3 regions of the Paraconexibacter sp. genome follow, and region 2 is predicted to be linked to each of the others. Evidence: riboswitches for the same ligand, from Rfam matches in the RefSeq annotation. Region 2 holds a riboswitch; each other region holds the start of a gene.
What was found. A riboswitch is a leader RNA that binds a small molecule or an ion and turns the genes downstream of it on or off. The one in region 2 is predicted to bind cyclic di-GMP.
Positions count from the first base shown of each region.

Region 1: linked by a shared signal. The riboswitch ahead of ACME2J_RS03940 (hypothetical protein) and the one ahead of ACME2J_RS18970 (hypothetical protein) in region 2 are both predicted to bind cyclic di-GMP.
Region 3: linked by a shared signal. The riboswitch ahead of ACME2J_RS14240 (type IV pilin protein) and the one ahead of ACME2J_RS18970 (hypothetical protein) in region 2 are both predicted to bind cyclic di-GMP.

Region 1 covers NZ_JBLKKY010000007.1:7,046-16,862, reverse strand. The annotation lists gene ACME2J_RS03970 (fasciclin domain-containing protein) at 1-14, opposite strand, end outside; gene ACME2J_RS03965 (Abi-alpha family protein) at 207-1,124, opposite strand; gene ACME2J_RS03960 (hypothetical protein) at 1,121-2,431, opposite strand; gene ACME2J_RS03955 (DUF3159 domain-containing protein) at 2,473-3,213, opposite strand; gene ACME2J_RS03950 (DNA glycosylase AlkZ-like family protein) at 3,245-4,489, shown strand; gene ACME2J_RS03945 (hypothetical protein) at 4,500-4,952, shown strand; gene ACME2J_RS03940 (hypothetical protein) at 5,143-6,147, opposite strand; cyclic di-GMP riboswitch class I at 6,159-6,236, opposite strand; gene ACME2J_RS03935 (RNA polymerase sigma factor) at 6,323-7,609, opposite strand; gene ACME2J_RS03930 (hypothetical protein) at 7,695-8,453, opposite strand; gene ACME2J_RS03925 (cupredoxin domain-containing protein) at 8,493-8,894, opposite strand; gene ACME2J_RS03920 (NHL repeat-containing protein) at 8,972-9,817, shown strand, end outside.
Region 2 covers NZ_JBLKKY010000073.1:8,012-17,828, reverse strand. The annotation lists gene miaA (tRNA (adenosine(37)-N6)-dimethylallyltransferase MiaA) at 1-873, shown strand, start outside; gene dapF (diaminopimelate epimerase) at 887-1,735, shown strand; gene dapD (2,3,4,5-tetrahydropyridine-2,6-dicarboxylate N-succinyltransferase) at 1,747-2,763, shown strand; cyclic di-GMP riboswitch class I at 2,914-2,988, shown strand; gene ACME2J_RS18970 (hypothetical protein) at 3,005-3,958, shown strand; gene ACME2J_RS18965 (RNA polymerase sigma factor) at 4,040-5,524, shown strand; gene ACME2J_RS18960 (pyridoxal phosphate-dependent aminotransferase) at 5,586-6,749, opposite strand; gene dapE (succinyl-diaminopimelate desuccinylase) at 6,756-7,868, opposite strand; gene ACME2J_RS18950 (DUF429 domain-containing protein) at 7,895-8,698, shown strand; gene ACME2J_RS18945 (TOBE domain-containing protein) at 8,715-9,098, opposite strand; gene ACME2J_RS18940 (ATP-binding cassette domain-containing protein) at 9,095-9,781, opposite strand; gene ACME2J_RS18935 (ABC transporter permease) at 9,768-9,817, opposite strand, start outside.
Region 3 covers NZ_JBLKKY010000041.1:5,051-14,867, reverse strand. The annotation lists gene ACME2J_RS14285 (glycosyltransferase 87 family protein) at 1-580, shown strand, start outside; gene ACME2J_RS14280 (ribonuclease D) at 537-1,703, opposite strand; gene gluQRS (tRNA glutamyl-Q(34) synthetase GluQRS) at 1,716-2,648, opposite strand; gene ACME2J_RS14270 (hypothetical protein) at 2,672-4,114, opposite strand; gene ACME2J_RS14265 (PulJ/GspJ family protein) at 4,111-4,746, opposite strand; gene ACME2J_RS14260 (type IV pilus modification PilV family protein) at 4,743-5,585, opposite strand; gene ACME2J_RS14255 (YuiA family protein) at 5,681-5,866, shown strand; gene ACME2J_RS14250 (acyltransferase family protein) at 5,887-7,062, opposite strand; gene ACME2J_RS14245 (hypothetical protein) at 7,059-7,445, opposite strand; cyclic di-GMP riboswitch class I at 7,588-7,667, shown strand; gene ACME2J_RS14240 (type IV pilin protein) at 7,745-8,164, shown strand; gene ACME2J_RS14235 (prepilin-type N-terminal cleavage/methylation domain-containing protein) at 8,354-9,817, shown strand, end outside.

The DNA of each region.
Region 1 (9,817 bases), on a different contig from region 2:
CGGGAAAGGCGCATACATCTCTCCTTCGGGGTGGTGGAGAACGTCACTGGTCCTTCGGGTGCGCCCGCGTTGCGGATCTCGACCATTCGTCCACGTGTTCCCGGGGGCCGGGGCGGTGACGCATCGCGGATCTCCGCGACGACCGCCCGGCGGGGTGCTCCGCGAAGGGCGATCACGCCCCAGGCCGGGCGGGCGCGCGCCCCGGCTCAGCCCTCGGGCGGCGGGACCGGCGCGTCGTCCTTCGACGGCATCCCGTGCTCCGGGGCGAGGACGCCGTCGAGGGCGAGGCAGTCGCGGCAGAAGTCGGAGCCGAACGGCGTGAGGTGGATGCTGCGGCGGACGATCTTCGCGAAGCGGACGGACTTCATCGCTTCGAGGACGTCCGGCTGCGCCTCGATGACCTGGTAGCGGTGGGCGTCGCGCAGCGTCTCGCGAGAGAACCACACGAGCCCGAGCCGGTGGAGGTTGTTGAGGTAGGGGTGGACGCGCTCGACGTAGCGGCATCCCGCCCGCGGCCCGATCATCGAGAGCCCGGGCGCGACGAGCTCGGAGTTGAGGAGACCGAGCGGTCCGCCGGTGCGGACGTCGACGGCCGGCTGCGGACCCTCGAGGTAGAGGAGGCGGAGGATGCGACCCTCGTCGGGGGCGAGCTCGTCGAGGATCCGCTCGTAGGCGGGGTGCGCCTCCTCCTCGTAGCGGACGTCGCTCGAGAGCCGCATGAGCCCCGCGCCCCGGCGGCGCAGCTCGACGTGGCGCTCGATCTCTCCGGCGCTCTGCGCCGGCAGGGGCTCGTCGGGACGCGCGACCCGCTGCGCGACCGCCTGCGCGACGCTGCTCGTCGGGGCCGCGCGCTTCACGCGCTCCTCGAGGTCGGCGACGCCGACGAGCTCGCGGGCGTAGTGGCGCGCGGTGTCCTCGATGTCCTGGACGAGCGTCGCCGCCGACTCCGGCGAGCTCGCGGCCTGCAGGAGCCGGCGGGAGGCCTTGAACGACGACGAGACCGTCCACTCGGTCGTGTGCCACGCCGCCGACGCGGCGAGCCGCGCGAGGCCGGGCAGCGCACCGAGCGGGTGCGCGCCGGCGGGCTCGACCGGCGCGCGGCCGTTCTGCTGCGGCGTGCTCATGCGCCGTAGACCCCGAAGATCGCGAGGTGGAGGGCGCCGCCCGCCGCTCCCATGACGGCTCCGTGGACGTAGAGCATCCACTCGTCCTCCTTGATCGCCGAGCGGAGCATCTCCACGAAGTCCTTCGACGGCATCTCCTTCGTGCGCGCGGCGATGAGCTCCTCGATGCGCTTCGCCTGCCGGCGGCTGAACTCGGGGTCCTGGAACGGCGCCATGGTGAACGACACGGATTCTGCCGCGACGGACTGCCGGATGGTGTCGTACTCCCGCTGGCCGACGGCGACGCGCACGGCGCCGCGCAGCGGTCCCGCGGCCCGGTCGATCGCCGGTCCCATCGCCTGCTCGAGCATCTGCTTCGTGCGGTCCGAGCGGGGGCCCTCGAGGAGGAAGTTGCCGATGTTCTCGAGCGTGACGACGTCGTCGGCGATGATCCCGGCGTAGACCTCGGCGACCTCGTCCTGGCGGCGGAGGAAGAGGCCGTGGAGCCAGAAGGGCCCCACCTTCGTGCGCTCGACGGGCTCGAAGATGAGGGACATCCCGAGGAGGTTCGTGGTCCAGCCGACGACGACGCCGAGGATCGGGAGGAGCCACCACTGGTGGAAGCCGTAGTCGAGCGCGGCGACCGGGATCCCGAGGAGGAAGCCGAAGTAGAAGCCGAAGTTCACCATGAGCTTCAGCTCGCGCTCGCCGACGTCCTTGAAGATGCGGTTGACGAGCTCGGGGTGCCGGTCGAAGTGGTCGATGACCATGATCTTCGGGTCGAGCAGCTGGTCGATGTAGAGCCCGATCTCGTCGGTGATCTGCTTGACGATCGCGGGGAGCTGCTGGCGGACGCGCTCGTAGACCGTGTTCTTCACGCTCTGCGGGACGTCGGCCCACAGCGCGGGATGCTCGCGCTGCATGACGCGATCGACGATGCCGGGGATCTCCGGCTCGAACATCTGGACGATGTGGTTCGCGATCTGGTCCGGCTCGAGCTGCTGGTAGAACTCGCCCGGCGTCCCGAGCTTCGCGATCGCCTTGTCGACCGCGATCGAGCCCATCTTCGCCGCGCGCGCGGGGACGATGCCCTGCCAGCCGACGCCCCCCTGCATGATCCCCGGCACCTCTTGGACCTTGCGCGGGAGCAGCGTCGCGACCCTGTCGAGGCCGGGGACGCGGACGCCGTGGAACCGCACGGGGTTGAAGAGCATGATGACCCCGCTCCAGTTGATGAGCCAGCCGATCGCCCCGGTGAAGAGGGGGATCGTGATGAGGTGGAGCCAGTCGACGCCTCCCCCCTCCGCCGCGATCATCGTCACGCCCACGGCGGGCACCGTACAGCCTTTGCCGCTTCCTGACCGGGTGGTCAGGCCGTCGCGCCATCTCCCGGTGCGAGGGGAGGGCGGATGACCGGGCGCATGAGGAGCCACGAGAGCCACACCCCGAGCGCGAAGAGCGGGATCCCCATCGCGATCTTCGCGGTGCCGAGCGCGACGAGCGCGTCGGCGAAGTAGAGGGGGAGCTGGACGGCGAGCCGCGTGAAGAAGAGGGCGGCCCACAGCAGGGTGACGCGGGTGGCCGCGCGGACGAACGCCGGGTCCGTGCGCCAGGCGCGGAAGTCCGACCGGGACTTGCAGCGCTCGCCCTCGCACGCCGGCTTCTCGAGGGCGGCGGGATTCCGCGGGCGGGCGCCGAGCGCGATCGCGAGGTAGCCGATGAGCGGACGGCGGACGGCGGCCGAGACGAGGAAGACGGCGCCCCAGCCGAGGTTCGCGAGGAGCCCGGGGAGGAAGAAGTCCTCGGCGTTGCCGGTCCGCGTCGCGACGAACCCCGCGAGCGCGACGCCGAAGAGGCCGCTGAGCGCGTACTGCACGGTCTGCCCGCGCACGATCCGCGCGAAGCCGAGCACGACGGTGATCGCGACCGCGACGATCGCCGCCGTCTTCACCTCCTGGCCGGCCACCGTGTAGACGACGACGAACGCGGCGGCGGGGGCCGCCGACTCCGCCGCGCCGAGCGGGCCGCCGATCGCGTCGGCGAGCGACGGCGGCATGGGGGCGCCTTCGTCCTCGAGGACCTCGATCCGGTCGGCGGCGTCGGTGGTCACCCCCCTGATGATGGCGGGTAGCGTCCGCGGGGTGTCCACCGCCCGGGTCCTCGACGTCGCGGACGTGCGCCGGCTCGCCCTCCACGCGCAGGGCCTCGCGGTCGATCCGCCGGGCCGGCCGCCCGCCGGCGAGGAGTCGAGGCGCATCGCGGAGGTCGTGCGCCGCCTCGGCTGCCTGCAGCTCGATCCCGTCGCGACGGTCGCTCGCTCGCCCCGTCTCGTCCTCGCGGCGCGCATCGGGGCGGTCGACGAGGACCACATCGCCGAGGCCGCGTATCGCGAGCGGCAGCTCTTCGAGTACTGGGCTCACGAGGCGTCGCTCTGCCACGTCGACGACCTCCCGGTGCATCGCGCGGCGATGCGCCGCCACCTCGACGGTCCGTCGCCGCGGACCGCGCGCCGGCGGGCGTTCCTCGAGGCGAACCGCGGCTTCGCGCGCAGCGTCCTGCGCACGCTCCGGCGCGACGGCCCGCTGCCGGCCCGCGCGCTCACGGACCGCTCGGCCGAGCCGTGGCGTCACGGCCACTGGACCGACGAGGTGTCCTCGCGCCAGACCGTCGCCCGGATGCTCGACGTCCTCTGGATGACGGGGCGGATCGGCGTCGCGGATCGCGACGCGCCGGGCGGCGCGCGCCGCTGGGACCTCCTGGAGCGCTGCCTGCCGGCCGACGCCCCGGAGGGCGTCCCGCGCGGGCCCGCCGCCGTCACGCGCGCCGCCGCGCTGCGGGCGGTGCGGATGCTCGGGGTCGCGCGTGCACCCGAGGTCCGTGCGCACTTCACGCGCGGGCGGTACGAGGATCTCCCCGGCGTCCTGCGCCGCCTGGCCCGGCGGGACGGTCCGCTCGCGGAGGTCGCGGTCCGCGGCGACGACGGCGCGCTGCTCCCCGGCCCCTGGTACGCGCACGAGGAGGACGTCGCGCGTCTCGGCGACCTCGAGCCCGGCCGCGCCTCGCTCGCCCTCTCGCCGTTCGACAACCTCCTCTGCGACCGCCGTCGCACGGAGGCGGTCTTCGGGTTCTCGCACCGACTCGAGATCTACGTCCCGGCGGACCGGCGCCGATGGGGGTACTACGTCCTCCCGGTCCTCGTCGGCGAGCGCCTCGTCGCCCGCGCCGACGCCGCGCTCGACCGCGGGACGGGCGTCCTCCGGGTCCACGGGCTCCACCGCGAGCCCGGGGCGGACGATCGCGAGGCGCGCGACGGGACCGACGCGGCGCTCGACCGCCTCTCGACGAACGTCGGAGCCGGCGGCGTGGAGATCGCGCGGATGGCGTAGCCTCGCTCCGATGTCCGTGCGCAGCTCCGCTCTCGTCGCCGCGACGCTCGTCGCCCTCGCCGGCTCGGGCGCCGTCGCCTCCGCCGGGGTCTCCGGCCCGGAGGACGACGCCCCGCCGCCGCCCCGCTCGGTGTGGCCCAAGGCGAACAAGGGCTTCGACGCCGGCACCCGGTTCACGTTCAAGGTCCGCACGACCGGCAACGACGCCCTCTTCGTCCGCGTCTCCAAGTCGAAGAAGAAGGCGAAGGACGGGCGGCTCAAGAACCCCGTCTACTTCCGCAAGATGGGTCGCCGCAAGGGCAGCCTCTTCACGAAGAAGGTCGAGCGCTACCGCGGGCTGCGCAGCCACTTCATCAACCGGCCGGGCACGTACTACTGGCAGGCCCACCGCATCGACTGCAGCGAGCAGGAGGACTGCTACGTCGAGGGTCCGGTGCGGAAGCTGCGGATCCTCGGGGACTGAGAGCCCCGTCCCCGGGCGCCGGCGCTGCGGCGCGGCGCCACACCTCCCCCGCACACGTCGCGGCGCACCGGCACGTGTGGAGAATCAGCGACGCGGAGCGTCGCTGGAACGCCACACGTCGTGACCCACGCACGCGGACGCCCCGCCCCGCGGTGCGCGCGGGACGGGGCGTCGGGCGAGGCGCGAGGTCCTAGCGGAGCCCGCCGATGATCGGCAGGTTCCCGAGGATCGAGTCGAGGAGGCCGCCGACGACGGGGATCCCGCCGAGGTCGGGGATGAGGCCCTCGAGGCCGCCGAGGAGGCCGCCGGGCGCGGCCGAGCCGGAGTCGCCGCCCGCGGCGTCGCCGCCGGGGAGCCCGGCGAGGATGCCGGAGACGCCGGGGATGGTCGCGAGGAGCTCGTTGACCATCGTCATGACGCCGTCGATCGTGGCGGTGATGGTCGCGCCCATCTGCTCGATCATCGGCGTGAGGCCGGCGAGGACCGTCGTCACCGTCGCGAGCGCCTGGGCGACGGGCTCCTGCGCGGCGACGGGGAGGGACGGGATGAGCGTGCCGAGCTGCGAGGTGACGTGGTCGAGCGCGGCGGTCGCCATCTCCATCGCCGTCGCGACGAGGTCGGTGATGCGCGTGGGGAGCGCGTCCATGTCGAGCGCCGCGAGGGCCTCGAGCGCCGCGGGGGCCTGCGCCGTGAGCGCGGCGAGCGCCTGGGCGGCGATCGCCTTCAGCTGCTCGTCCTCGATGCGGTCGACGAGCGACTGCAGGGAGGCGATGACGGAGTCGCGGCTCGCGAGCGTCGGGCGCAGACCCTGGGCGAGCCGGCGCTGGAGGGTGCCGTCGGCCTGCTCGATGAGCGCGGCGTAGTCGGCGACGTTCTGCGCCTGCAGCGCCCCGGCCGCGGCGAGCGCGCCGATCGCGCGCTCCTGGGCGGTGTGGGAGCGGGCGCGGGCGGCGTAGCGGCGCGCGGTGCGGGCGGCGTTGGCGCCGGTGCGGCGGGAGCGCTTGAGGCGCGAGACGGCCTTGCGGTCGCTGCCGCGGTCGACGAGACGCTCGAGGGAGCTCGTCGCCTCCATCGCCTTCTCGACGTGGCGGGCGACGTCCTTCGACGTCGGGGTCTTCGCGGCCTGGGCGCTCGCGGGGACGATCGCGACGGCGGCGAGCGCCGCTGCCGCGATCCTGGTCAGACGGTGGGACACGGAATGCTCCTTCGGGCGACTGGGCGGCCTCCGGGCGGAGGCCCCTGGTTGTGCGACCCCGCCTCGCGACGGGTGTGCCTTTTTCCGAGGCGGCGGATCATCCGTGCCTCAACCCTCGAGAGGGGGAACGTGGGGCGAATGTGAGCGCGCGACCTCGTATGTGGCGCGTCGGCGCTCATGGGACCTCGACGACGACCTCGCCCGCGGAGGTGCCCTCGGCGACGACGGAGCCGACGTCCGAGTCCTCGACGACGACGCTCGTCCCCGGCGTCGCCCGCGGCGTCGCGGGGGCGGGAGCGGGCGGGGCGGGGGCCGGCGCGGAGGCCGCGGGCTCCGTGCCCTCCGGGACGATCGCGCCCGCCTCGCCGGTCACCTCGACCTCGATGACGTCGGGCTCCGCCTCGGCGGCCGGGACGGTCACGGCCGTGCTCTCGCGGCGCTCGCGCGCTGCTTCGCGGCGTGCGGTCGCACGCTCGGCCGCGGCCTCCCGGCGACGGCGGTCGGCCGCGCGGCGCTGCGCTGCGCGCTCGGCGGCCTCGGCGTCCCGCAGGCGGGCCGCCGGGGTGGGCTCGTCGGCCGCGCGCTCGACCGCGGGGGCGGAGCCTGGCCCGGACGCCTCGGGTGTCGCTGCGGCCTCCCGCTCGGCGGGTCGCTGCGGCTGCTCGGCGACGGCGAGCGAGCCGGCGCCGATCGCGCCGATCGCGGCGCAGACGGCCGCGCACTTCGCGGCGACGCCGGCGCCCGCGATCCACGCGCCGATCGCGCCGAGGCCGCTCGCGCCGCCGACCGCGGCGACGCCGGCGGCCCCGGCCCCCGCGCCCGCGCTCGCGAGTGCGACGACCGGGCCGGCCGGGAAGAGGACGTGGAGGTCGCGTCGACGACGCCGGCGCAGGCTCCGGCGCGCCGTGCTCACGGCCTGGCGGGCCGCGGCGTCGGACGGCATCTCGAGCGCGCTCGCGATCTCGTCGTGCCGCAGGCCGCCGAGCTCGTGGAGGACGAGCGCGCAGCGCTGGCGCTCGGGGAGGGCGCGGAGGTCGTCGAGGAGCTCGGCGAGCCGCTCCCGCTCGACCGTGCGGTCGCTCGCCGCGGGGACGAGCTCCGCGATCGCCTCGTCGGAGAGGTCGGCTTCGGCGGCCGGGGGTCGCCGGCGCAGCACGGCGAGCGCCTCGCGGTGAGCGATCTTGTACAGCCAGGCGCGCAGCGCGGTCGGCTCGGCGCGTCCGTCGGCGATGGCCCGGAGGCCCGCGGCGAGCGCCGCCTGGGCGGCGTCCTCGGCGTCGGCGTGCTGGAGGACGATCGTGCGGCAGTAGCGCTCGAGCGCCGCCCGGTAGCGGGCGTCGATCGCCTCGAGCGCCGCCTCGTCGCCACGCGCGGCCTCGCGGACGAGCTCGGCGTCGCTCGCGCGCGCTCCGGCGCCGGGACGGCGGCGCGGCAGGGGCGGGCGGGGCGCGACGAGGGCCATGCCCCGGCTATCGGCACGCCCGGCGCCTTCTTCAACCCGTGCCGCAGCTGCGGTGGACGTCCCCGGGGACGCCGGGCGGGCGGTGCTAGAGGCCCTTCGGGTGGCGCACGGTGAAGCCGGCCGTCGAGCGGCCGCCCGTCTGCCACCGCGAGCCGGTCTGCTTCAGCCCGCTCGTGTCGAAGCGCAGGCCCCCGACCGTCATGAACGCATGGCCGCCGTTGGCGTAGATCGTCACCCACTTGCCGGGGCCCGGCTCGCCCCACTCCGCGAACTGCCCGGACACCATCGTGCGGTCGATGAGTCCGGCGGCAGCGAAGGCGTAGGACATCGACGCCGAGCAGTCGTAGGCCGTGTCGATCCACTTCCCGTGCCCTCCGCCGTAGACGTACGGCTTCCTCGCGACCTGGTTGCCCGCGTGGATGATGGCGCGGACCGCCCGCGGCGCGGTCGGGGGCGCGGCGGCGAGGCCGTCCGGCATGAGCGTCGCCGCGTTGACGATGTCACGGCCGCTCGTCTTCCCGCCCCCGGGGAGCTCGAACGCCTCGCGCAGCTCGGCGGCGACCTCGGCGTCGGAGGGCGCACCGCTCGCCGGCCGGCCCTCGGCCTCGCCGCGCGCGGCGCTCGCGACATCACCCTCCGGGGCGCTCTCGGCGGCATCGCCGGTCGCGTCCTCGGTCGCATCGTCCTCCGCGGAGCTCGCCGGAGGCGCGGGGATCGGCAGCGCGGGCACCTCCGCGCGAAACGGCGCGATGCGCCCGGGGTCACCGGCGGCGGCGCCGCAGGCGACGATGCCCGCCGCCGACGCGACGAGCGCGAGGAACGCGCCGAGCGACCTCAGGGCCATGGCGCGAGAGCGTACCCTGGGGCGGCGCCGCGGGCGCAGCTACTCCTCGACGACGAGGGTCGCCGAGGGATCGTCGCCCGCGAGACGCAGCACGTATCGCCCGGGATCGAACGGGCCGACGTCGGCCTCGCCCGTGCCGTCGGCGGGGACGTCGACCGTCGCGTCCTCGCCCGGCCCGAGGCCGTCCTCGAGCACGACCTCGTAGGGGCGCCCGTCCGCCGAGGTGACCTCGAGGCGCACCGGGACCGCGAACGGCACGGTGACCTCCTCCGGCGCGAGGCCGTCCGCGGAGGCCTCGAAGCGGGCCTCGACCCCGCCGGCAGGCACCTCCTCGCCGCTCGCCGGGGCATCGAGGCTCGGGTCGTCGCTGCACGCGCCGAGCGCGAGCGCCGCCGCGGCGAGCAGCCCTGCGAGCGCGGGCGGAGGAGAAAAGCGCACCATCGGCCGCGAGCATTCCACACGGCGACACCGGCCGGTGGGGGATGCGAAGCGCGGGCGCGACTGCTCTCCTCGCTGGCGTGTCCCGCGCGCGCGCGATCGCCGTCCTCCCGTTCGCGGTCGCGGCGCTCCTCGGCCCGGCGGCCTCCGCCCAGGGGCCGCAGCAGCCCAACGGCGCGACCGTCGTCGTCCTGGCCGGCGAGCGCGCCGGCGGCTGGGTGGACGGCCTCGGGACCGCCGCGCGGCTGAGCGCGCCGGCCGGGATCGCCCTCGACGGCAACGGCAACGTCCTCGTCGCCGACATGCAGAACCATCGCATCCGCCGCGTGACGCCCGCCGGCATCGTCGAGACGCTCGCCGGGTCGGGCGAGGGCGACGCGACCGACGGCATCGGCCTCCTCGCCGAGTTCAACGCTCCCGCGGGCCTCGACGTCGGTCCCGACGGGGACGTCTACGTCGCCGATTACCACAACGGGCTCATCCGCAAGGCGACGTCGAACGGCGGGATCGTGACCGATGCGACGCCGGGCCTGTTCTGGGCACGTCCCAGGGACGTCGCGGTCGCGCCCGACGGGGACATCCTCGTCGCGGAGGCCGACGCCGGGTGGGTCCGTCGCGTCGATCCGGCGACGGGGGAGCGCGAGACCGTCACCAGTGGCCTCGACGAGCCCTGGAGCGTCGACGTCGGCCCCGACGGCGCCGTCTACGTGACGGACTACGGCCGCCAGCGCATCCGGAAGGTCTCCCGCACCGGGCGCACGCATCGCACGTTCGCCGGGACCGGGGAGTACGGGGTGCGCGACGGCCCGCCGGGATACGCGACGTTCGGCCGGCCGGCCGCGATCGACGTCGACGAGGACGGCTTCGTGTGGATCGCCGACGCGGGGACGCACCGGATCCGCGTCGTGAGCCCCGAGGGGGTCGTC
Region 2 (9,817 bases):
ATCTTCGGTCCGACGGGCGTGGGCAAGACGGCGGTCGCGCTCGCCCTCGCGCGGCGGCTCCGCGAGCGCGGCGAGCAGCCGGTCGCCGTCGGCGCCGACGCGCTCCAGCTCTACCGGGGGCTCGAGACCCTGACCGGGGCCGCGGACGCGGCGGACCGGGCGGCCCTCGAGCATCGTCTCGTCGGCGTCCTCGACGTCACCGAGACGTGCAGCGCCGGTCGGTACGCGGAGCTCGCGCACGCCGAGATCGACGCGATCCTCGCCGGCGGCGGCGTCCCGATCGTCGTCGGCGGCACGGGGCTCTACCTCCGCGCCGCGCTCGCCGAGCTCGACCTCGCACCGCCTCCGCCGCCCGAGCTGCGCGAGCGGATCACCGCGGAGGTGCAGCGGCGCGGGAGCGCCGCCCTCCACGCCGAGCTGGCGACGCGCGTCCCTGCGGCGGCCGAGCGGATCGAGCCGACGGACACCCAGCGCGTCGTCCGCGCCCTCGAGCTCGAGGCGCTCGGGGCGCTCCCGGACCGCGCGGGCCCGAGCGCGCTGTGGACGGAGGCGACGCGCCATCCGACGCGCCTCGTGGGACTCGTCATGGACCGAGATGCGCTCGCCGCGGCGATCGACGCCCGGGTCGACGCGATGGTCGCGGCTGGGGCGGTCGAGGAGGTCCGGGCCGCCGAGGCCGCGGGCGCGTCGGCGACCGCGCGCAAGGCGCTCGGGTACGAGGAGCTGCTGCGCGGCGACGTGGAGGCGATGAAGACGCGCACGCGCCGGTACGCGAAGCGCCAGCTCACCTGGCTGCGGAAGCTGCCCGGCGCGGAGATCGTCGACGTCACCGGCCGGGACCCCGACGAGGTCGCCGCCGCGCTCCTGCCGTAGCCTCCGCGCCGCGATGCGCTTCGAGAAGTGGCAGGCCCTCGGCAACGACTACGTCATCGTCGAGGCGCGCAACCTCCCGTGGGAGCTCACGGCCGCCCGCGTGCGCCGGCTCTGCGACCGCCACACCGGCATCGGCGCCGACGGGATCCTCGAGCTCTCGCCGCCCTCGCAGTCCGGGTTCGTCGCGCGACTGCGCATCTTCAACCCGGACGGCTCGGAGGCCGAGCTCTCGGGCAACGGAGCGCGCGAGGCGATCATGTACCTCCGCCATCGCGGCTGGACGGAGTCCGACGTCTTCTCGATCGAGACGATCGCGGGCGAGATCCGCCCGACGATCACCGGGCCGACGACGTGCACGGTCGACATGGGACGGGCGCGGCTGCGCTCCGCGGACTTCCCGTCTGGCGGAGAGGACGGGACGGGGGACGTCGTCTCGGGCGGCCGGACGTGGCGCTTCCAGCACGTCCAGATCGGCAACCCGCAGTGCGCGATCCGGGTGGACGACCTCGCGGAGCTCGAGGCGCTCGACCTGTCCGCCCTCGGCCCGGCGATCGAGCACGCCGAGCTCTTCCCGAACCGGACGAACGTCTCGTGGTTCAGCGAGGTGGAGTCGGGGGTCATCCGGGCGCGGATCTTCGAGCGCGGTGTCGGCGAGACGATGTCGTCGGGCACCGGCGCGAGCGGCGCGGCCGTGGCGTACGTGCTGTCGGGGGCCGACGAGGACGTCCTCGTCCGCCTCGACGGTGGCGAGCTGCGGGTGACGGTGAGCGAGGCGCTCCACGTCGACCTCGCCGGGTGGGCGGTCTGCGTGTACGCGGGGGAGCTGAGCGCCGAGGCGCTCGCCGAGCTGGCCGGGTTGTAGCCTCCCGCGCCGTGAGCACCGAGCAGAAGACCGGAGCGTGGGCCGTCGGCCTCGCGACCATCGCCGAGCGGGACGGGCGCGTCCTCGACACGTACTATCCGGCGCCGCAGCTCGGCCTGGGCGGCGCCGCGCAGGACGCGATCGCCGCGGCGAAGCACCCAGGCGCGGGCACCCACGTCGTCCATCCGGCCGTCGCGACCGACCTCGGGGGCGGGGCGTTCAACGGCGCGATCGGGCGCGACGCGGTCCGCGACGTCCGCGTCGACCCCGTGCTCACCGTCGTCGAGGACGTCTCGGCCCCTCCGCAGGACGCTCACGACGTCTACCTGCGGCTCCATCTCCTCTCGCACCGGCTCGTCGCGCCGCACGGCGCGAACCTCGACGGGGCGTTCGGGCTCCTCGCGAACGTCGCATGGACCTCACACGGTCCGTGCGCCGTCGAGGACGTCCCGGCCGCGCGCCTGCGGGCCCGGGCGGCCGGGAGGGCCCTGCAGGTGACGAGCGTCGACAAGTTCCCGCGGATGACCGACTACGTCATCCCCGCCGGGGTGCGGATCGCCGATGCCGACAGGGTCCGGCTCGGCGCGCACCTCGCCGAGGGCACGACCGTCATGCACGAGGGGTTCGTCAACTTCAACGCCGGGACGCTCGGCGCGTCGATGGTCGAGGGGCGCATCAGCGCGGGCGTGGTCGTCGGGGACGGCTCCGACGTCGGCGGCGGGGCGTCGATCATGGGCACGCTCTCCGGCGGAGGGACCACCGTCATCTCGATCGGTGAGCGCTGCCTCCTCGGCGCGAACAGCGGGCTGGGCATCTCGCTCGGCGACGAGTGCATCGTCGAGGCCGGCTGCTACGTCACCGGCGGCATGCGCGTGAGCACGCCCGACGGCGAGGTCGTCAAGGCGAAGGACCTCAGCGGCGTCTCCAACCTGCTCTTCCGGCGCAACAGCGAGACGGGCGCCCTCGAGGTCCTCCCGCGCGAGGGCGCGTGGGGGAGCCTCAACGAGATGCTCCACCAGAACGACTGAGCGCCGCCCCGAACCGCCAGCGCCGAACCGGATTCCTGCGGTGCCATGGCGCCGCAGGAATCCGGTTCGGCGGACTGGGGGAGCGGCGACGCGCCAGCTTCGGGGTATAGGTGGTCACGGACCGCGCCGATAACTCCTCTCAGCACCCGACACGGACAACGGCACACCCGTCGCGAGGCGGGGTCGCAAAGCCAGGGGCCTCACGCAGGCAGCCCGGCCGCCCTACATGGAGGGGTACGAGATGAAGAGCAGGAGCAGGCTCACAGCGGGACTCGCGATCGCAGGCGTCTTCGCGTTCGCCTCGCCGGCATCGGCGGCGAGCGTCGACAGGCACCTCGACCGCGCAGACGCGGCGATCGAGAAGGCGACGGAGCACGCGAAGGACGGCCGCGACAGCGCCGCGATCGCCCATCTCCGCCGGGCGGACCGCGAGACCGCGAGTGCCCACCGGCACAACCGCAGCGGAGATCGTGAGGATCGCGCGCTCGACGAGCGGCGGATCGCGAAGCAGTTCCAGGAGAACGCGGAGACGGCGGCGAAGGTCGTCGCGCGCGTCGACGGCAGCGCCGACGCGAAGGCCGCCGACGAGGTCGAGGACGCCGTGGCCGGGCGCGAGAAGGCGCTCGAGCGCCTCACGGCGCTCGCCGAGCGGCTGCCCTCGCAGGCGCAGAAGGGCCTCGCGAAGTCCATCGAGCAGGTGACGAAGATCGGGACGCGTCCCGCGACGACGCTCGACCGCGCGATGCGCGCCGGCGACGTGGAGACCTCGGCCGTCGACGACGTCGAGAAGGCGATCGACGCGGTCGGCGAGGGCTCGGCGAACGACGTCTCGGTGCTCGACGAGCTGATGGACATCGTCCCCGAGCAGGCCCGCAAGGGCCTCGAGAAGGCGCGCGCGAAGGCGCAGGCCGGCAAGGACCGCGCGCAGGGTCGTCGTGGTGGCGCGCAGGTGTGCAAGGCCGAGCGCGAGGCCGACCCGGCGGCCTTCGACGACAAGTACCGCACGAACGAGGGTGAGGCGGGCGAGGAGTCCAACGCCTTCGGCATGTGCGTGTCGGGTCACAGCAAGCTGTTCCGCCCTGGGAGCAAGGGCGCGGAGAACCGTCCCGACTTCGCTGGTCCTCCGACCGGCGTGACCGGCGCTCCGACCGACGACCAGGCCGGCCCTCCGGCGGGCGTCGTCGGCCGACCGTAGAGAGGCTCCTCCTCTCCAGCCTCTCCGGACCCCCGCGGTGACCGACCGCGGGGGTCCGATCTGCGAGGCTCGACGCACGACATGGCGACTCTCCTCCAGCCCCTGACACGACGCCCCTGGACGGCGACGACGCGCCTCTCCGACGAGGCGCTCGCCAAGCGCGTCCGGGAAGGGGACGAGTCGGCCTTCGACGTCCTCTACGAGCGGCACGGCGCCGCGATCTCCCGCTATCTCCTCGCCCGGCTGCGCGACCCCCAGGACGTGCAGGACGCCCTTCAGGAGGCGATGGCCGCGGCGCTCCGCGCGCTGCGCGACGGCACGGGCGTCATCTCCGTCCGGGCCTGGCTCTTCCGCATCGCCCACAACGAGGCGCTGCGGATCATCACGGCACGCCGCGACGCCGACGTCGACATCGACGACGTCGCGCTCGCCGCGCCCGAGGCCGACCCCGAGGTCTCGCGCCGGATCACGCAGCTCTTCGACGACATCGGCCGGCTCCCCGACCAGCAGCGCTCGGCGCTCCTCCTGCGTGAGGTGCGCGGTCTCGGCTACGGCGAGATCGCCGAGGTCATCGGCACGTCGGAGGTCGCGGCCCGCCAGGCGATCTTCAAGGCACGCACCGCCCTCGCCGGCGCCCAGGAGGGCCGCGACGCGGCGTGCGTCGACGTCGCCGCGCTCATCTCCGACGGCGACGGCCGCGCGCTGCGCGGCCGCAAGGTGCGCGCCCACCTCCGCGACTGCACGGCCTGCAGCGCGCTGCAGAGCTCGATCCGCGAGCGCAGCGCGGCGATCATGCTCCTCCCGGTGTTCGGCTTGCCGGCCGGGGTGGGCGCGGTCGCCTCGGGCCTCCAAGGAGCCGGCGCTGCGGCTGCGGCGACCGGCACGGCAGCCGCGGGCGGCACCGCGCTCGGCGGCGCCTCCTTCGGCGGCATCGCGCTCACCGCGGGCGTCGCGAAGGGTCTCGCCGCGTTCGTCATCGCCGCGGGTGGGGGCGCCGCCGCGGTCGCGACGGCGGGCGGCTCGGACGATCCGGCGCCTGCGGCGTCCACCACGACCACGACGACGTCGACGACCACCTCCTCGGGGACCGTCTCGGCGCCCGCCACCATCCCCGCCGCGCTGCGCACGACGACCACTTCGAAGTCGGGCGACGACGCGGACGCCGCCGCCGAGAAGGCGGCGGAGAAGCGCCGCGAGGCCGCGGAGCGGGCCGACGAGGCCCGGCACAGCCGGGCCGCAGCCGCGGCCCGCGGCCGCGAAGCGGTCGAGAGCACGCCCGCGGCGTCACGGCGGTCGAGCGGCGCGACGCGCCCGAGCTCGGCGCCGTCGAAGCGCCCGACGTCGACCCCTGCGAAGCCGACGCGGCCGACGAGCGCCCCGGTCGAGCGCCCGGCGCCCACCGCCTCGGCTCCGGTGTCGGCGCCGAAGCCGACTCCGGCTCCCGCCCCGACGCCGGCCCCCGCCCCGACACGGGCGCCGGCGGCACCGGCCCCCGCGCCCGACCCGGCCCCGACCGCCGTCGCACCTGCGGCCCCGGGCGGCGGCGGCCCGGGCGGCCGACCCTGACCCACCCGGCCGAACCGGAGTCCTCCGTGGCCATGTCAACGGAGGAATCCGGTTCGGCGAATCAGGAGGTGAGGCGGGTGGCGGCCTCCTCGCAGCGCTCGGGTGACGGGACGAGCGCCGCGCGCACGTAGCCCTCGCCCTCCGGGCCGAAGTACGCGCCCGGCGCGACGAGCACGCCGCGCTCGCGCAGGATGCGCATCGCGTAGGCCTCGCTGCCCTCGGCACGCGTCCCCTCGGGGAGCGCGAGCCAGAGGAAGAACGTCGCCGGCCCGCCGGCGTCGCGGAGGCCGATCGCCTCGAGGGCGGGGAGGAGGACGGCGCGCTTCGCGCGGTAGCGCTCGCGGACCTCGCTCACGTGGTCCTCGTCGTCCCAGGCGGCGATCGCCATCCGCTGGACGAACTCCTGCGGAGCCGTCCCGACGTTCGGCCGGTAGCGCTTGAGGGCCGCGACGAGGTCCGCGTCCCCGGCCACGAACCCCGAGCGGTAGCCCGGCATCGAGGAGCGCTTCGACAGCGTGTTGCAGACGAGGACGTGGGAGAGGTCGTCGAGCTCGAGCGCCGAGCGGGGCGGGTCGCCCTCGAACCACAGCTCGCTGTAGGCCTCGTCGCTCGCGAGGACGAAGCCGTGCTCGCGCGCGAGGGCCGCGGCACGCTCGTAGAAGCCCTCCGGCGCCGTGGCCGCCGTCGGGTTGTTCGGGTAGTTGACCCACAGGAGCGCGAGCCGCCGCAGCTGGGCGGGGGAGAGCGCGTCGAGGTCGGGGAGGAAGCCGCGCTCGGCGCGCAGCGGCAGCTCGACGACCTCGCAGCCGGCGAACGCCGCTCCCCGCACGGCGACCGGGTAGCCCGGCGCGGTCACGGCGACGAGGTCGCGCTCGCCGCCGGCGACGACCTGGGCGAGGCCGAAGACGACCTCCTTCGTCCCGAGGGTCGGGACGACCTGCGTGTCCGGGTCGAGCGTCGCGCCGAACCGGCGACCGGCCCACGCGGCGATGCTCGCGCGCAGCTCGGGGAGCCCCACCGCGAGCGGGTACGTCGAGACGGGCTGCGCCTCGACCGCATCGCGGAGGGCCGCGCGCAGGAACGCGGGCGTCTCCTCGCGCGGCTCGCCGACGCCGAGGTCGATGACGTCGATGCCCTGCGCCACCGCGGCCGCCCGGGCCTCGCCGAGCCGCACGAACGGATAGGAGCGCATCCCGACCAGGACGGGGTTGAGCGGGACGCCCAAACCGGCTCAGTCCCCGGAGAGGAGCGCGTCGAGGAGCCGCGCGCTGCGGACGAGCGCATCGATGCGGACGAGCTCGTCCCGCTTGTGGGCGTAGGCGGGGTCGCCGGGCCCGAAGTTCGCGGCGGGCACCCCGGCGGCCGCGAACTCCGCGACCGGGGTCCACGCCTGCTTCGGCGCGACGCCGAGGTCGCCGATCGCCTGGAGCCGGCCGAGGAGCGCGTTGTCGCCGGGCGCGACGACCGGGGCCGAGGGCGCGTGGGCGATGATCTCGAACGACTCGCTCTCGCCCGAGCACCACGACCGGACGAGGTCCTCGGCCTCCTGCGGGCTGCGCCCCGGCGCGGACCGGTAGTTGACGTGGCAGTCGACGCGGTCGGGGACGACGTTGTCGGCGATCCCGCCCGAGATGCGCGTCACGGTCGCGACCTCGGTGAACGTGAGGCCGCTGACGTGGTGCTCGATGGGCCCCACCGCGTCGAGCCGCGCGATGCCACGCGCGGCGCGGCTGATCGCGCTGTCGGCGAGCCAGGGCCGCGCGGAGTGGCCGCTGCGTCCGTGGAACGTCCACGTCGCGTTGAGGTTCCCGAGGCAGCCCGCGTGGATCGCGTTGTCCGTCGGCTCCATCATGAGCACGAGGTCGGCCTCGTGGAGCGAGGGCTCGCGCCGGAGAAGGGGGGTGAGGGCGCTCTCGGAGAACGGCAGCTCCTCGCGGCCGAAGAGGACGAGCCCGAGCCGCGCGCGCGTCGCGGCCGCCGCCGCCGGGTCCGCCGCGAGAGCGGTCGCGAGCTCGATCATCACCGCGAGGGCGGCGAGCATGTCGGCGGCGCCGCAGCCGTGCACGGCCTGCGCGTCGCGGCGCCCCGGCCGGTTGCCCTGCGCCGGGACCGTGTCGAAGTGACCGCCGAGGAGGAGGAGCGGCCCGTCCGCGGGGCCGGGCGGGAAGGCGAGAATGCAGGTGTCGCCCGCGTCGCGGGCCTCGACGTCGGCGCCGAGGAGCACGCCGAGGACGTGCGCGGCGATCTCCTGCTCGTCCCGTGACTCGGACGGGATGTCGACGAGCTCGAGGGTGCGGGCGGCGAGCCGGTCGCCGAGCTCGGCGTCGGTCAGGCCGGAGAGCACGCCGGGACTCTATCGTGGGACGCGCGATGCGCTACTGCGGGATCGACGTCTCGGCGAAGCCGGCCGGCCAGCAGCTCGTCACGCTGCATCCGCGCCGCGGCACCGACGGCTCGCAGGAGCTCGTCGCGACGTTCTACGCCCCCGGCGACGGGGACGCGGTCGCCCGGACGGTCCTCGGCTTCGGCCGCGGTGAGGTCGTCGTCGCGATCGACGCGCCGTCCGGCCCGCGGCTCGATCTCCTCGCCCCGGGAGCGCCGCTCCGCGACGCGCTCGGCCTCCCGTCCGGCCGCTACGAGCGCTCACGCGTGTGCGACGCCCTCCTGTTCCGGCGGCGGCTCCCGCTCTACCCGGTGCCCGCGGCCGGTCAGGCGCTCTCGCAGTGGGAGACGTGGATGTCCCAGGGGTTCGCGCTCTTCGACCGCCTCTCGACCCTCGGGCTCTACCGCCCGGTCGCGGACGGCCGCTTCGAGGCCCCGGTCGGCGACGGCGCGCTGCGGAACGGCCGCCTCGTCGAGACGTATCCCGACGCCGTCTTCTGCTCGCTCCTCGGCCATCGGCCCTCGCCGAAGCGGACCCCGTGGGGGCTGCAGCAGCGGATCGCGGCGCTCAAGCTGCGCGGGATCGTCGACGCCGACGGCGGCCTCTGGCACCGCACGCTCGACGAGCTCGACGCGTGCGCCGCCGCGTACGCGGCCTACACGCTCGCGGCGGGGACGGGATCCTGGGTCGGCGATCCGACGGAGGGGGTCATCCTCGTCCCGGTCCAGGAGCTCCTCCCGACCTACGACAAGCTCCCGCCGCCGGAGCGCGCCTCGCTCGTCGGGGGCTGAGCGAGCGGGCTCCCGCTCAGCGCTCGACGAGGACGGTCGTCGCCTTCACGACGGCGGCGGCGGTGACCCCCGGCTCGAGGCCGAGCTCGTCGGCGGCCTCGCGCGACATGAGCGAGACGATCCGGTAGGGGCCGCAGGCCATGTCGACCTGCGCCATCACGCCGTCGCGCTCGACGGAGACGACGACGCCCTGCAGCCGGTTGCGGGCGCTCGAGCGCCCGCTGCCCCCGCGCTCGCGGAGGAGGCGCGCGAGCTCGGACCCGGCGATGACGCGCCGTCCGGCCCCATCGCGCTCGAAGGAGATCCTGCCGGCGCGCTCCCAGCGCCGCAGCGTGTCCACGCTCACCCCGAGGGCGGTCGCTGCGGTGCCGATCGGGACGCGGGCGAACGAGGCGGTCATGCGGCAGGCTCCTTGCGGTCGGGGGGAGAGGCGAGGCCGGACGCTCCCGGGCGGAGGCGCCCGTCCGAGAGGACATGGACCTCGGCGCCGAGCGCCCGTGCGTCGGCGACGTCGTGGGTGACGAGGACCCCCGGTGCGCCCGAGGCGTCGAGAGCGGTCCGGACCGCCTCGCGCACGTCGGCGCGGGTCTCGTCGTCGAGGCCCGTGAACGGCTCGTCGAGGAGGAGCACCGGCGGGGCTGCGGCGAGGGCGCGGGCGAGCGCGACGCGGCGTCGCTCGCCGCCGCTGAGGGTCCGCGGACGGGCGTCGGCGAGGTGACCGACGGAGAACGTCGCGAGGATCTCCTCGGCCCGGTCGCGCCGCTGCCCTCGCGGCGCGTCGAGCCCGTAGGCGACGTTGCGCCACGCCGGGAGGTGGGGGAAGAGCGCGTCGTCCTGGTGCAGGAGCGCGGCCCGCCGCCGCTCCGGCGGCAGGTCGATGCGCCGCGTCGTGTCGAGCCACGTCTCCCCGCCGCACTCGACGACGCCGCGGTCCGGTCGCTGCAGCCCGCTCACGACGCGCAGCAGGGTCGTCTTGCCGGCGCCCGAGCGGCCGGTGACCGCGACGCAGGTCCCCGCGGGCACCTCGAGCGTGACGTCGAGCGCGACGTCGCGCAGGGCGATCGCGACCTCAGCGCGCAGCACGGCGCAGCCCCGTCGGGGAGTCGAGCGGACCGGCCG
Region 3 (9,817 bases), on a different contig from region 2:
GTGGAACATCTGGTGGCCGCTCGCGTCGCTCGGCGACGTGCCCGACCGCGGCGCGCGCTTCCTCTCCCCGGAGTGGGTCCCGCAGATCTCGCGCCCGCTCATCGTCCTCGTCGCGATCCCGCTCGCGCTCGCGCTCCGCCGCCGCCGGGACCGCCGCCGGGACGACGCGCTCCTCCTCCTCACCGCGCTCTTCCTCGGCCGCTGCGTGCTCGACAACTGGAACAACGAGTACTACCACCTCCCGTTCGTGCTCTCGCTCCTCGCGTGGGAGGTCGTCCGCCGCCCGGGCCTCCCGGTGCTCACCGTCGCGGTCTCGGCGCTCCTCGGGCTCACCTTCTTCCCGCAGCACGACGCGCTGTTCGCCGACGCGGTCGCTCACGCCGGGCTCTTCTGGGCGCTCTACGTGAGCTGGACCGTCCCGCTGCTGGCCTGGCTCGTCGTCCTCCTCGTGCGCCCGGCCGTCCTGCCCCGGGCCCTGCGCTTCGCCCCGGCGGAGTCCGCGGGGGACCGGCGGGCGCCCGCGCCCGCCGCGGTCCTCACGCCTCCCGCACCTGCAGCGCCGGTCCCTCTCCCACGCTGAGGACGCGCTCGCCGCGCAGGAGCGCGAGGAGCTCCTCGCCGACGAGCTCCCTGCGCCAGCCGCCGAGCGCTCGCGCCGACGGCTCCGGCGCGCCGGTCCGCACGCAGGTGACGATCGCCTGGAGGTCCGCCCGCGTCGCGAGGAGCTCGTAGGCGAGCCCGGTCTCGAGCGCGCGTCCGCGGACGAGCGCCTCGCAGAGCGCGATGAGCGGCGCGTCCTGCGGGGTCGGCGCCGGGGAGCGCTCGACCGTCGACGGGATCGGGTCGCGCGACCGGCCGCGCTCGACCGCCTCGAGGATCGCCTTCCCGCGGCGGCGGAGGATCCCCTCGTGGAGCCCGCGGATCTGGCTGAGCCGCTCGGCGTTCTTCGGCTTGCGGCGCGCGATCTCGACGAGCGCGGCGTCCTGGAGGATCGTCGACACCGGCTTGTCCGCCTCGCGAGCCGTCTCCTCGCGCCAGGCGACGAGCTCGCGCGCGATCGCCCGCACCCCGCCGTCGAGGCCCGCGATCCGCGGGAGGCGCTCGAGGAGCGCGTCGACGTCGCGGTCGTCGGTGACGGTCTCGAGGACCCGGCACTCCTCGCGCGCCCACTCGAGGCGCCCGGAGGCCCGCAGGCGGTCCTGGAGCACGTCGGCCGCCTCGAGGATGTGGAGGACGTCCTCGCGGGCGTAGTCGACCTGCTCGGGGCTCAGCGGCCGCGCATCCCACTTCGTGAAGCTCGCCGACTTGCGCAGCCGCACGCCGACGAGCTCGGAGAGGAGGCCCTCGTAGCCGACCTGGGCCCGCATCCCGGCGAACCCGGCCGCGATCTGCGTGTCGAAGATGCTGCGGATCTCCGTCTCCCAGACGCGGCGCAGCAGCGCGACGTCCTGACGGCCGGCGTGGAGGACGATCTCCACGTCCGGGTCGGCGAGCACCCCGGCGATCGGGGCAGGGTCGAAGCCGCCCTCCTCGAGCGGATCGAGGACGTCGACGATCGCGCCGCCCTCACCGTCGTCGACGGCGACCTGGGCGAGGCAGAGGAGCGGCCGGTAGCGCCCCTCGCCCATGAACTCGGTGTCGATGCCGAGCCGCCCGTGCCTGCGGGCGTCGACGGCGATCCTCTCGGTGTCGACGAAGGCCATGAGCCGCCGACCCTACCCGTCGGCGTCGTCGGGACCGGCGATCCCGGGGAGCGGGACGTGCGAGGCGTCGCCGCGGATCTGCATCGGGTCGAACGTGCGCACGAGGTCCTCGGCCGTCGGCGTGTCGCCGGCCGGCCACAGCCCGACGCTCGCGGCGAGCGCTCCGCGCACCTCGTCGGGGGTCTCCCCGCGGGCGAGCCGGTCGCCGAGCGTCACGTCGCCGTCGCGCTTGGAGAGGCGCCGGCCGCCGGGACCCAGGACGAGGGGGACGTGCGCGTACCGGGGGACGCCGAGGCCGAGGCGCTCGGCGAGCCACACCTGCCGCTGCGTCGTCCCGGCGAGGTCCGCGCCGCGCACGACCTCCTCGACGCCCTGCGCGGCGTCGTCGACGACGACCGCGAGGTTGTAGGCGTAGGCGCCGTCTCCGCGACGCAGCACGAGGTCGTCGACGACGCCCTCGCCCGGCCCGAGGAGGACGTCCTCCCAGGTGACGTGCGCCTCCCCGGCGCGCACGCGGAGCGCGGCCGGCCTCCCGGAGCGCTCGCGGTCGGCGCGCTCGGCGGCGCCGAGGTCCCGGCACGTCCCGGGGTAGGCGCCCTCGGGAAGCTCGCCGTGGGGCGCGCTCGCCGCCGCGCGGATCTCCGCGCGGGTGCACCAGCACTCGTACACGAGACCCTGCGCGCGGAGCGCCTCGACCGCCTCCGCGTAGACGGCGGAGCGCTCCGACTGGCGCAGGACCTCGCCGTCCCAGTCGATGCCGATCGCGGCGAGGTCGGCGAGCTGGCCCTCCTCGTGCTCACGCCGCGAGCGCCCCGTGTCCAGGTCCTCGATGCGCATGCGGAAGCAGGAGCCGGTCGAGCGCGCGAAGAGCCACGCGAGGAGGGCGGTGCGCAGGTTGCCGACGTGCAGCGGTCCGGTGGGGGAGGGGGCGTAGCGGCCGTCCACCGCGGGGACGGTAGTCGTCCGCGTCAGTTCGCGGCCGGCTGGTGGAAGCCGCCGGGCGGGACGCTCGCCCCGTCGGTCGCCTCCGGCGACGCCGCGCGGATGATGTCCGTGTCGCGCCGCACCGCGGTGTACTCGGGCATGAGGCCGAGGAGGTTGAGGACGCTGCCGAGGACGCAGTTGAGGCCGAGGAGGCCGCAGTTGATCCGCGGGAGGTTGATGTGCGTCGTGCCGCTGCCGTCGACGAAGACCGCGCCGCGCACGTCTCCGCCGTTCGAGAAGAGCACCGACTGGTTCGGCGGGCTCGAGATGTGCGGCGTGCCGTCCGTCTCGCGGTTCGCCGCGTAGAGGACGCCGTTGAACCGCCCGAGGACCCGCACCCGCCCCCGCCAGACGACGAGCGCCTTCGCGGTCCGGGTGCTCGTGATGTCGCAGCGGCCGCTGCCGTCGCCGACCTGCTCGATCCAGACGACCTTGCCGCTGAGGTCGGCCGTCGGCTGGCACTCGGCGCCGTCGTTGCGGGTGGCGAAGTAGGTGCCGCCGGCCATCGCCTCGGCGCGCCACGCCTCGAGCTGGGCCTTCGTCGCGACGTGGCGCGAGGTGTCCTGGACGAAGCGGTCGGTGCCGAGCAGCGTGTTGAGCGGGCTGAGGCCGAGCATGTCGACGCCGCCCGCGAGCGACGCGAGCGTGCCCGCGAGGCAGATCTGCCCCTCGAGCAGGTGGAGGATCCCGCAGCGGACGGCCACCTTCGCGGAGTTGTCCTCGATGACGCTGTCGCCGTCGTTGAGGAGCCCGCCGACGACGCCGAGGAGGCTGTTCCCGGTCGAGAGGAGCGTCCCGAGCGTCGAGTGCACGTCGCTCGTGCCGAACGAGCCGGTCTTCACCGCGTAGTCGGTCGGCAGCGGGAGCGTCACCCGGTCCGCGCGCACCTTGAGCGCGACGGTCTTCGTGGAGCCCGCGACGGTGGCCCGGCCCCGGACCCACAGCCAGTCGCGCGTCGCCGTCGCGGTCTCCGCGTAGGCGACGCGCGAGTCGAGGTACGCGTCGCTCCACGCCTCGGTCGTGCTGCTCACCCGGCAGACGTTCACGCTCCAGTCCCCGGCGTCCTCGCCGTAGCCCTGCTCGACGACGTCGGCGAGTGCCGCGCCGAACGCGTTCGTCGCCCCGTCGTCGTAGGTCTGGTCGCCGGAGCCGCAGGTCGCGGCGTCGCTGCCGCTGCGTGTCCGCGCCGCGCTGCTCTGCCAGTGCTCGGTCGAGGCGAGGACGAGCGCCGCGCTGCGCGCGACCCCTTCCGCCGCGTTGAACGCGCGGTTGTCGGCGCGCTCGCGGCCGGAGGCGCTCGACTGCGTGTCGACGATCGAGAGCATCGCGAGGCCGAGCCCGAGGAGCAGGGCGATGAGGACCATCGCCGGGACGAGGATGAACCCGTGCTCGCGGCCCGTGTCGCCGATGGCTCGACGGCGCGTCATCCGAGGTTCCTCGGCGTCACGGCGCTCGTGAGGCGCAGCGTCCGACCCTCGACGTGCTCGATCGCGATGGTCACCATCACCGTCTCCACGTTCGTGGCCGCGCAGCTCGCGGGCGAGGCGCAGCCGCTGTAGGCGAAGAGGCGCTCCTCCTCGCGGACGCCCTCGGGGAGGACGTCCCCGTAGGTCCAGCCGCCGCTCGTCCCCGACGGGCAGTCCGCGCCGGGATCGGTGAAGCCGCCGGTCATCTCGCCGCGGCGCAGGGCGCGCTGGCCGGGCGCCGATGTCGACGCGCCGGTGCAGTACCGGATCCAGCCGCCGGCGGCGTCGGGGTCGCGGAAGATGACGTCGTGCGGGCGGGCGACGGCGATCGGCGTGATCTCCCCCGGCGACGCGGACGCGTTGATGGGCGGCGCCTGCCGCAGGTCGGTCGCGAGCGTCGCCATCTCCGTGCGCATCCGGTCCTCGGCGTCGGTGAGCCGCGTGTTCGCGGCCGAGCTCGAGGTGAAGTTCTCCGCGGTGTCGAGGACCGCGAAGAGGACGACGAGCGCGACGGCCATGACGATGAGCTGCTCGACGAGCGAGACGCCGTCCTGCGCCCGCAGGCGGGCGGCGAGGCTGCGGTGACCGGTCACGAGGGCCTCGGGACGATCGTCGTGAGCGTCACCGACTGCGTGTCGCGCGGACCCCACGAGGCGGTGACGGCGACGCGCCGGGCGCTGTCCGCCGGAGCGGTGCCGTCGGGGACGGGCACGACGGGCCGGCCGCCGCACAGATCGGCTCCGAACGAGCCGCCGAGCGTGCCGAGGAGGACGTTGACCGCGCCGTCCTCGCCGACGAGCGGGTCGAGGACGGCGTCGAGCGGCGCGGTCGGTCCGAGGAGCGTGCACACCGCGCCGGCGAGCGCCCCGCCGACGCACAGGTCGACGGACACGAGGAGCTCGATCGTCACGCCGATCGTCGGGTCGTCGGTCGCCCGGATCGAGCAGGAGCCCGACGAGGTGGTCGTGGTCGTGCCGCCGCCCGACCCGCCGCCGGCGGACCGGCACAGCGTCAGGGTGGGGTCGATGACGCGCGGCCGGCTCGAGGGGGCGAGGACCGAGCAGGCGGTCACGTCGAGGTCGATGCGCGGCGGGCTCCCTTGACCGGTCGCCGAGCGCCCGGACGGGATCGTCCAGCGCGTCGCGGTCGTCGCGACGCTCTCGCGCGCCCCGGTCGGGTCGACCGCGGCGCGCAGGGCCTGCGGCGCGAGGCCCGGGGTGAGGTCGCCGTAGTCGACGGCGTGGGCCCGCTCGACGACCTCGCGCGCGATGTTCGTCGCCGCCTCGCGGCCGACGGTGGTCGTCGTCGTCCCGTTCGCGCGGTCGACGAGGGTGAGGATGCTGAGCAGGCCGAAGGCGAGGATGACCGCTGTCACCATCACCTCGACGAGCGTGAACCCGTCGTCGTGACGGAAACGCGATACGGGTCGCATCCCGCCCCTCATCGGCAGCTTCCCGAGATCCGGTGAGAGCGGTGGACGGACGACCGACCCGCGGCCGCGAGGCCGGGTCGCTACTGTGCGCCGTCGTGGCCGAGGACGCCCCCGACACCCGTCAGCAGTGCACGCCGTGCCGCGGCACCGGCACTCTCGTCTCGCGCCTCGGGGGCTCCGAGCACAGCGTCACCTGCCCGTGGTGCGAGGGCTCGGGGAGCTTCATCCCCGAGCACGACGCCCAGGAGGCGGGCGAGCGGCTGCGCTCCGAGGCGGGCTGAGCCCCCCCCCCGCCTCGTCCTCAGGGCGCCTCGCGGCCGGGGACGCCCGTCGGCTCCGGCACCCGGGGGCGGGACGCGCGCTTGCGCCGCGCCCTGTCCTGCGTCGGCTTCTCGACCTTGTACCAGCTGAGCGACGCGACGATGAGGGTCGGCACCGCCACGACCGCGAGCGTCCCCGGCGTCGACGAGGGGAGGAGATCCTCCGCGCGCAGCGACACCATGAACGGGACGTGCCAGAGGTAGATCCCGTAGGAGACGATGCCGATCCACACGAACGGCGGCCAGACGAGGAACCGCGCGGGGCGCGCGGAGATCCACGCCGCCACGACGATCGCCGCGAACCCGAGCGCCGCGCCCGTGTCGCGCCACTGCACGCGGTCCGCGCGCGCGCCCCAGTCGGCCGCCCACCAGGCGCCGAGGAGGACGGCGAGGATCCCGCCGGCGTAGAGCGACCACAGGATCGCGCGCGAGGACGTCCTCCAGCCGTACGCGACGACGGCCGCGAGCATCCCGAGCGCGAAGTAGGTCGCGAAGGCGGGGACCTGCTTGGAGAGCACGTAGGCGTTGAGATCGGGATCGGCGGCGAGCCACGCGTTGAAGGCGACGCCCCCGCCGAACATGACCCCGCAGGCGACGAGGAGCCCCGTCCGCCCGCGGTGCCAGAGCTTGCGCATCGCGATCCAGCCGAAGATCGGGAGGACCGCGTAGAACATGAGCTCCGTCGCGAGCGACCACATCGGCGGGTCGAGCTTGAGGACCGTGTCGGTCTGGAAGTTCTGCCCGAAGACGAAGTACGTCCAGAGATCCTCGCTCGGCGGCAGCCGGATCGCCGGGTCGTCGCCCCGGCGGCCCGACAGCAGCGCGATCGACCCGAAGAGCGCGAGGTAGTACGCGGGCGCGATGCGGGCGGCGCGCCGCAGCGCGTAGGGGCCGAGCCTCGGCGACGGGCGCTTCTCGATCGCCGCCTTCACCCACGGCGTGAAGAGGAGGAAGCCGCTGAGGACGAAGAAGCACGTCAGCCCGAGTCGCAGCTCGTGGATCGTGTCGTCGAAGAGCCCTTCCCGGCGGCTCGAGAACGGCTCGGTCCCTGCCTTGTAGAGCCACGCGTGGTAGGTGATGACGGCGATGCAGGCGAGGCCCCGCAGCCCGTCGAGGGCGTCGGCGCGCCGCTCCAGCGTGGACTCGACGTGCTTCACCGCGGGCGGACGACGAGCGTGCCGAGGCGCTCGTCCGAGAGACGGCGGGTGACGGGGAAGCGGCCGGCGCGCTCGAGCGGGACGAGGATCGGCGTCTCGAGCCCGGGCCCGATCGGCACGTCGACGCCGAGCTCTGCGATCTCCGCGCGGCCGGCCTCGTCGGTGCGGACCGTGAGCGCGAGGACGTCGCCGACCATGGCCTCGACCGGCTCCTCGGACGGCAGCGTCGCCTCGACCCGGTCGACGGTCGCGGGAGCGGGGCCGGCCGAGGGCGGGGCGGACGCCTCGTCGTCCCCGGAATCGGGGCTCGAGGCGAGCAGGCCGGCGACGGAGAGGACGAGCAGCACGAGGGCGAGGTAGAGGAGCAGGCGGCGCGCGACCACTCGCCGGATCGTCGCAGATCCCTGCCGGACCCCGTCCGTGGCGCCGTCCTCCCGCCGCACCGGCGGTGCGTAGGACGAACGTCCAAGTGCTCAAGGGCTTCTGGGGAGGCGCCGATGGGGGACGTGTCAGAAGCCAGAGCCAAGGTGCCAACGGCAAACCGTCCGTGAGGGCGGGACGCAAAGCCACGGGCCTCGCACACGTGAGGCAGCCGAGCTGCCACCGGGCCGGGAAGGACCCACGGGGGCGGAGAACCGCGGAGCTGGCGCAAACCACAGGTCCCAGATCCCAGGAGGATCACATGCTGCAGAAGTTCCGCAACGACGAGGGTGGCTTCACGCTCATCGAGCTGCTCGTCGTCATCCTGATCATCGGCATCCTCGCCGCGATCGCGCTCCCGACGTTCCTCGGTCAGCGCGACAAGGCGAAGGACTCCGCCGCGAAGTCCGACGCCCGCAACGCCGTGACCCAGCTCGAGTCGTGCCTCGTCGACGAGCGCCAGACGCCGACGAACTGCTCGTCCTCGCCGCAGGTCCTCCTCGGCAGCACGGTCACGGGCACCGGCGGCAGCGTCAACATCACGACCGCCGACAGCTACACCGTCACGGCGGCCTCGGAGACCGGCAACGCGTTCACGATCACGAAGACCGGCGCCGGCGTCTTCACCCGCTCGTGCACGACCGCCGGCAACGGCGGCTGCCCGACGAGCGGCTCCTGGTAGTCGGCTCACCGACATCAGTCGCTTCACGACGAGGCGGGCCCCCGGGCCCGCCTCGTCCGCGTTTCGGTGAGGGGGCGGTCCCGTGGCGGGACCGCCCCCTCACTCGTTCCACGATCGGTGGGGCACCCGTCCAGCCTCCGTCCAGCAACTGGGGAGGGGGCCATCGACCACTCGTCCAGATCCCGCCGGATGAGTCGTCGCCGGTCGAAAGAGGCCGACACAGGGTGCATGGAGCGTCCGGCGTCCCTCCGCTGCGAATCCGGTCTCACTCTCGTCGAGGTGATGATCGCGACCGTGATCCTCCTCGTCGGGATGCTCGGCACGGTCTCGATGCTCGACATGGCGAACGCCGTGACGACGACGACGAAGGCTCGCGAGCAGGCCGTCTCGCTGCAGCGCGAGATCGTCGAGGAGGTGCGCTCCGTGCCCTACGACGCGCTCGTCCCCGCCGCCGTCGTCTCGAAGGTCCAGGCGACGCCCGAGCTCGCCGACTCGACGCCGACGGGCGGAGGCTGGACGATCCGCCGCCGCGGCTACGACTACACGGTCGCCGTCGGGGTCTGCGACGTCGACGATGCGGCCGACGGCACCGGAGATCACGACGGCACGCTCTTCTGCGCGAGCGGCAACGGCCAGACGACCCCGGAGGAGTGCCGCGAGCTCCTCGGCGTCGACGGCAGCATCCAGGGCACGAACCTCGCGGCGACCGCCGGCCTCAGCGTCGGCGACTGCGGCATCGACCTCGACCTCGACGGCACCGTCGACAACCTCACCGAGGCGAGCGTGGGGATCTGCCTCCTCGTCTGCCCGCACGAGGGGACCGACACCGTGCCCTCCGACTACAAGCGCCTGGTCGTCCTCGTCCGCTGGGACAAGGGCGGCGGCACGCGGTACTCGCTCCAGGCGACCGCGATCGCGAACCCGGGTCTCGCCGCCGCGCCCGCCGTCGTCTCCGTCACCCCCGGCAACGCGTCGCCGATCTCCGGAGGCTCGAGCGTGAGCTTCACCGCGGCGACGAACGCCCCGGCGGAGAGCGCCGCCTGGTACGTCGACGGCACCGCCCAGGGTGCGGCGACCGGCGCCGACACGAGCTGGTCGTTCACCTGGCAGCTCGGCAGCGTGTCGAGCGGGTCGTCGCCGAACGAGGGCGAGGTCCTCGACGGCACGTACCTCGTCGGCGCGAAGGCCTTCGACCGCTTCGGCCAGTTCGGCTCGATCCGCCAGACCGCGATGACGATCAACCGCCGCGTCCCGTACCCCGTGAAGGACTTCGACGCCGGTCTCAACAACGGCGTCGTCGACTTCGAGTGGCGGGCGAACTCCGAGCGCGACATCATGGGGTACCGCGTCTACCGCAAGAGGCCGCTCTCCACGCCCGTGATGGTGTGCACCCTCACGAAGGCGACGAGCTGCCGGGAGACGAGCCCGCCGGCCGGCTCGCACACCTACTACGCCGTCGCCGTCGACACGACGCCCGGCACCCCGCTGCGCGAGGGAGCGAAGTCGAACGACGCGACGACGTCGATCTTCAACTCGCCGCCGAGCCCGCCGTCGAACCTCCAGGTCTCGACCGCGAGCGGCGTGCCCGTCCTCACCTGGGACGCCGGCTCGGACTCGGACCTCGGCGACAGCGTCGAGTACTACCGGATCTAC